Regions from separate parts of the Kitasatospora sp. NPDC048540 genome, predicted to be linked through region 1. Evidence: riboswitches for the same ligand, from Rfam matches in the RefSeq annotation. Region 1 holds a riboswitch; the other holds the start of a gene.
What was found. A riboswitch is a leader RNA that binds a small molecule or an ion and turns the genes downstream of it on or off. The one in region 1 is predicted to bind S-adenosylmethionine.
Positions count from the first base shown of each region.

Region 1 (3,200 bases):
CCAGGTCAACAAGGTCCCCGGGGTGGAGCACACGGAGACCCACATCGCCTTCCGTACCTACTCCCAGCACGACCTGGAGGCCGCGTTCGCGCTCGGCCTGGAGTAGCCCGGGTGCGCCCGCGGCGGCGGTCTCAGGGCCGGCGGGTGTCGGCGACGCAGCGGCCGCCCTCGTTGCGGTAGGTCCACCGGGCGCCGTCGGCGACCAGCTCGCGGACGGCGCCGAGGAAGCGCTCCAGGTGCTCGTCCGGGGTGCCGGCGCCGAAGCTGACCCGGATCGCATTGAGGCTGCGCTCGCCGGGCAGCGAGGCCTCGGGCGCACCGCACTCGGACGGCGTCGCCTCCTGCCCGCCGAGCAGGGTCCGCACCAGCGGGTGCGCACAGAACAGGCCGTCCCGCACCCCGATCCCGTACTCGGCGGAGAGCGCGGCCGAGAAGTGCGAGCTGTTCCAGCCCTCCACCACGAACGAGAGCACGCCGACCCGGGCGGCGTCCGTCCCGAACAGGCTGAGCACCTTGACCTCGGGGATCCCGGCGAGCCCGGCCTTGAGCCGCTCGATCAGCTGCTCCTCGCGGGCCTGCAGCGCGTCGAACCCGGCCTCGGTGAGCGCCCGGCAGGCGGAGGCGATGGCGTAGGCGCCGATCACGTTGGGCGAGCCGGCCTCGTGCCGGGACGGGCCCGAGTGCCACTCCACCGCCACCGAGCCGTCCGCCTCGCGGGCGACGGTCCGGCTGGCGCCGCCGCCGGCCAGGTACGGCTCGGCCGCGTCCAGCCAGTCGCTGCGGCCGGCCAGCACCCCGGCGCCGAACGGCGCGTACAGCTTGTGGCCCGAGAAGGCGATCCAGTCGACGTCCAGGTCGCGGACCGAGACCCGGTGGTGCGGGGCGAGCTGGGCGGCGTCCAGCACGACCCGGGCGCCGTGGCGGTGGGCGACCTCGGTCAGCTCGGCGACCGGCCACAGCTCGCCGGTGACGTTGGAGGCGCCGGTGACGCAGAGCAGCTTCGGGCCGTCACCGGCCTCGGCGAGCGCGGCCTCCAGCGCGGCGACCGCCTCGGCGTGCGAGCGCGGTGCCCGCAGGTAGCCGACGGTGATCCCGGCCCGGCGCCAGGGCAGCAGGGAGGCGTGGTGCTCGGTCTCGAAGGCGTACACCCGGGTGCCGGCCGGCACCGCGGCGGCCAGCAGGTTGAGCGAGTCGGTGGTGGCCCGGGTGAAGACCACCTGGTCGCCCTCGCGCAGGTCGAGGAAGTCGGCGACGGTACGGCGGCTCTGCTCGAACAGGTCGGTGGACAGCTGCGAGAGGTAGCCGGCGCCGCGGTGCACGCTGCCGTAGTAGGGGGCGTAGGCGGCGACGTCGTCCCAGACCCGCTGCAGGGCGGGGGCGCTGGCGGCGTAGTCGAGCGCGGCGTAGGTGACCTTCTCGCCGCTGACGAGCGGGACCTGGACGTCGTGGCCGAGGACGGCGAGCGGGGTGGTGAGGCCGGTGGCGCAGAGGTCGGTGGAAAGGGTCACGGGATGCACTCCTCCTGGGGAAAGGACCCCGGGAGTGCGATGCCGGAAGTCCGCGCTTGCCACGCGGACGGATCGCCGAGTGGCCCGGTCCTCACCCAGGGCACCCCGCCACGGACGGAGGGTTGCCGGACAGCAAGCTGGGGCTTGTCGCTGTCACTCATGACCTGGCACGGACTCTAGGCCAGCTTCCGGAGAGTGGTCAAACACCGTTCCGGCATCCGGACGGGCGAGGGGCCCGCGGCGCCTCGGCACCACGGGCCCCTCGCCGGTGGACGGTCAGCCGCGGGTGGTCGCCTCCACCCAGCGCTTGAGGGTCGCCTCGGCCGCGCCGGAGTCGATCGCGGCGGCGGTCCGCTCCATGCCGGCGGCCAGCTGCTCGGCCAGCGGCGCACCGGTCAGGTCCAGCGCGACCAGCGCGGCGGCGGCGTTCAGCAGGACCGCGTCGCGGACCGGGCCGCGCTCGCCGGCCAGCAGCCGCCGGACCACCGCGGCGTTGTACTCGGGGTCGCCGCCGCGCAGCGCCTCCAGGCCGACCGGCTCGATCCCGACGTCCCTCGGGTCGAAGCCGCTCACGGCCACCTGGCCGCCACTGACCAGCCAGATCCGGGAGGTGGTGGAGATGGTCAGCTCGTCCAGGCCGTCGTCGCCGCGGAAGACCAGGGCGGTGGAGCCGCGGCGGGCCAGCACGCCGGCGATCAGCCCCGCCAGCCGGGTGTCGAAGCAGCCGATGGCGTGCGCGGTGACCTTGGCGGGGTTGGTGAGCGGGCCGAGGATGTTGAACGCGGTCGGCACGCCCAGGTCGCGGCGGGCCTGGGCGGCGTGCCGCATCGCGGGGTGGAACTTGGCCGCGAAGCAGAAGGTCAGACCGGTCTCCTCGGCCACCTCGGCGACCCGGCGGGCGCTCAGGTCCAGCCGGATGCCGAGCCGCTCCAGCACGTCCGAGGAGCCGCTGGCGGAGGAGGCGGCCCGGTTGCCGTGCTTGACCACCTTGGCCCCGGCCGCCGCCGCGACGATCGCCGACATGGTGGAGATGTTGACGGTCTTGGCCCGGTCGCCGCCGGTGCCGACGATGTCCACCGCCGGGCCGGGGATGTGCAGCGGCTCGGCGTGCTCGTACATCGCGTCGACCAGGCCGGAGACCTCGTCGACCGTCTCGCCCTTGGCCCGCAGGGCCACCATGAAGCCGGCCACCTGGACCGGGGTGGCCTCGCCGGTCATGATCCGGTCCATCGCCCAGGCCGCGTCGGCCTGGCCGAGGTCCTCCCCCTTCAGCAGCGCGCTCAGGACGTCCGGCCAGGTGCGGACCACCTGCGCGGGGTCGTCGCCGCCGTTCGCAGGGTGCACGTTCACCATGGCTGACTCCAGCTCTCGATCGGTACGTCGTCATCGGGTCGGAGCCAGCCTAGCGAGCGGCGCGGCGCCCGCGCCGGAATGTCCGGACGGCTTCTCTCCTGGTGAGACGACCGGTCGGGCGGAGCCCGCCGGATCAGCGGTGGGCGGGGGTGCGCCGGGCCACCCGGGCCCGCAGCAGGGTGGCCGCGGCCTCGGCCAGCGCCACCGGGTCCACCGGGTGCGAGACGGCGGCGTCGGCCCGGCTCCAGGCGGCGAGCCAGGCGTCCTGCGGGCGTCCGATCACCACCAGCACCGGCGGGCAGCCGTAGATCTCATCCTTCAGCTGGCGGCCGAGGCCGA
Region 1 covers NZ_JBEZIR010000001.1:247,104-250,303, reverse strand. Annotated here, with positions in the region: gene AB0D08_RS01325 (Lrp/AsnC ligand binding domain-containing protein) at 1-106, shown strand, start outside; gene AB0D08_RS01320 (aminotransferase class V-fold PLP-dependent enzyme) at 132-1,508, opposite strand; SAM riboswitch class IV at 1,556-1,673, opposite strand; gene trpD (anthranilate phosphoribosyltransferase) at 1,785-2,861, opposite strand; gene AB0D08_RS01310 (hypothetical protein) at 2,995-3,200, opposite strand, start outside.

Region 2 (3,200 bases), on a different contig from region 1:
AGACGTTGACGAAGCGCCGCAGCTGGCCGGCGTCGTCCAGGATCCGGGCGGAGATGCCCGGGTGGTTGCGCTCCAGGTCCTTGACCACCTCGGCCAGGGTGGCGCCCTCGGCGGTGACCTCGGCCCGGCCGTCGGTGTAGGTGCGCAGGATGGTGGGGATGCGGACGGTGGCGCTCATGGGCGGCTACTCCTTGCTGCGGGGTGGGGGGAGGGCTCAGGCGGAGGCGAGACCGGCGGCGCGGAACGACTCCAGGGTCGGCCGGATGGTGGCGGTCAGGCCGGCGTCGGCGACCGCGTCCAGGGTCTTCAGGCCGTCGCCGGTGTTGATCGCGACGGTCTCCTTGGCCGGGTCCAGCTGCCCGGTCTCCACCAGCTTCTTCAGCACGCCGATGGTCACCCCGCCCGCGGTCTCGGCGAAGATGCCCTCGGTGCGGGCCAGCAGCTTGATCGCCTCGACCACCTCGGCGTCGGTGACGTCCTCGACGGCGCCGCCGGTGCGGCGGGCGATGTCCAGCACGTACGGGCCGTCGGCCGGGTTGCCGATCGCCAGCGACTTGGCGATGGTGTCCGGCTTGACCGGGCGGATCACGTCGTGGCCGGCCTTGTACGCGGCCGAGACCGGGGAGCAGCCCTCGGCCTGGGCGCCGAAGATCTTGTAGGGGCGGTCCTCGACCAGGCCGAGCCCGATCAGCTCCTGCAGCCCCTTGTCGATCTTCGTGAGCTGGGAGCCGGACGCGATCGGGATGACGATCTGCTCCGGCAGCCGCCAGCCGAGCTGCTCGCAGATCTCGTACGCCAGGGTCTTGGAGCCCTCGCCGTAGTAGGGGCGGAGGTTGACGTTGACGAAGCCCCAGCCCTCGCCGGCCGGGTCGCCGATCAGCTCGGAGCAGAAGCGGTTCACGTCGTCGTAGTTGCCCTGGATGCCGACCAGTTCGCCGCCGTACACCCCGGCCATCACGACCTTGCCCTGCTCCAGGTCGTGCGGGATGAAGACGCAGGACTTGAAACCGGCCCGGGCCGCCGCCGCGCCCACCGCGCCGGCCAGGTTGCCGGTCGAGGAGCAGGACAGGGTGGTGAAGTCGAAGGCGCGCGCCGCCTCGATGGCGCAGGCGACCACCCGGTCCTTGAAGGAGTGGGTGGGGTTGCCGGAGTCGTCCTTGACGTGCAGCTGGGCGGTGAAGCCGAGTTCGCGGCCCAGGTTGTCGGCCTTCACCAGCGGCGTCCAGCCCGGGTTCAGGTTCGGCTTGGACGCGACGTCGGCGGGCACCGGCAGCAGCGGGGCGTAGCGCCAGATCGAGGCCGGGCCGGACTCGATCCGCCTGCGCAGCTCCTCGGCCTCGTACGAGCCGAAGTCGTAGGCGATCTCCAGCGGGCCGAAGCACTCGGCGCAAGCGAAATGCGGGCCGAGCGGGGTGCGGGCGCCGCACTCCCGACAGGACAGCGCGGCGGCGGGGCCGAGGTCGACTGCGGGGGCGGCAACGGGGATAGCGGTAGCCATGGTGGCGGAGGCCTCTCTCCTCATCTTCCCCGTGGTGCGGGCGCGCCACGGGCCGGAATTGGCACCTGTCCCGCCCGGAGCCTCGACCTGACGGTCAGTTGGCCGGACGGGAAGGTTGCCGGGACTTCAACGGGCCGTTCCCTCAGTCCCTCTGGATGAGCAATGTGGCGCGCGGTGTTGCAACCGGCAGCGCGTTTGTGGTCGTGCACAGCGACCCACCCCGACGTGCGAGGGTCGGATCGCATTACCAAGACTGTATCCGAAGGCCCCGGTACCACCTCATGCCGTCCGGTCCCCGAGACGGCGCCGCCCATTCCGAGGAGCGAGACCTTGCCCGACCAGCCCCGGCCCGACGTTCAGCCCCAGGTGGCGTCCTGGCTGCGCCGCCGCAGTTGGCGGGCGGCCGACCGACCGGTGGGGACGCTGGTCGCCGCCAAGCGCGCGGCGGGCCCGGCGGGCACCGTCAGCGTGGTGCTGCCGGCCCTGGACGAGGAGCCGACCGTCGGCGAGATCGTCAGCACGATCCGCACCGAGCTGATGGAGCGGCTGCCGCTGGTGGACGAGCTGGTGGTGGTGGACTCCGGCTCGGTGGACCGCACCGCCGAGCGGGCCGCCGCCGCCGGGGCGCGGGTGGTGCACCGGGACGACATCCTGCCGCGGCTGCCCGCCGAGCCCGGCAAGGGCGAGGTGCTGTGGCGCTCGCTGCTGGTCACCCGCGGCGAGATCGTCTGCTTCATCGACGCCGACCTGCGCGAGTTCGACCCCGCCTTCGTCACCGGGATCATCGGCCCGCTGCTCACCGACCCGGGGATCCAGCTGGTCAAGGCGATGTACGACCGCCCGCTGGAGACCGCGGGCGCCGTCGTGCCGGCCGGCGGCGGCCGGGTCACCGAGCTGGTCGCCCGTCCGCTGCTCAACCTGCACTGGCCGCAGCTGGCCGGCTTCGTCCAGCCGCTGGGCGGGGAGTACGCGGCCCGCCGCTCGCTGCTGGAGCGGCTGCCCTTCCCGACCGGGTACGGGGTCGAGCTGGGCCTGCTGGTGGACGCCCTGGACGCGGTCGGGCTGGACGCGCTGGCACAGGTCGACGTCGGGGTCCGGCACCACCGCCACCAGGACGGCCAGGCGCTCGGCCGGATGGCCGCCACCATCTACCGCACCGCACTGGAACGCCTGGACCGCACCCACCGGCTGAAGGCCGAGGACGGCTTGGTGCACCCGATGCTCACCCAGTTCTCCCGCGATCCGGCGACCCGCGACTTCACCGCCCACACCCACCCGGTGGGGGCGGTGGAGCGGCCCCCGGTGCGGACCCTGCCCGAGTACCGGGACCGCCCCCGCTGACGGCCGGGACCGGCCGCCGGCGGCGGCTCGCCGCGTGCTGAGTGGTTTGCACCCGGGGTCGCGCGGCAAGCTTGGCAGTATGGCCGATCACGCGTCCGCACGTTCGAGTCAGCCCGGTGCCGCCCCCATCCTGGTGGCCTCCAACCGCGGCCCGGTGTCCTTCAGCAGTGAGGACGACGGTTCGCTGACCCTGAAGAGAGGCGGTGGCGGCCTGGTCTCGGGCCTGTCCGCGATCGAGGACCCGTCGGCGGTCTGGGTCTGCGCGGCGCTCGGCGAGGCGGACCGGACGGCCGCCCGCCAGGCCCCCGACGGCCGGCTGGACCTGGCCGGGCACGACGTCGGCGGACAGGCCGTCCGGATG
Region 2 covers NZ_JBEZIR010000077.1:22,173-25,372, forward strand. Annotated here, with positions in the region: gene AB0D08_RS26290 (MoaD/ThiS family protein) at 1-178, opposite strand, end outside; gene thrC (threonine synthase) at 215-1,498, opposite strand; SAM riboswitch class I at 1,516-1,660, opposite strand; gene AB0D08_RS26300 (glucosyl-3-phosphoglycerate synthase) at 1,829-2,839, shown strand; gene AB0D08_RS26305 (trehalose-6-phosphate synthase) at 2,919-3,200, shown strand, end outside.
Region 2: another riboswitch for S-adenosylmethionine. It lies ahead of thrC (threonine synthase); the one in region 1 lies ahead of AB0D08_RS01320 (aminotransferase class V-fold PLP-dependent enzyme).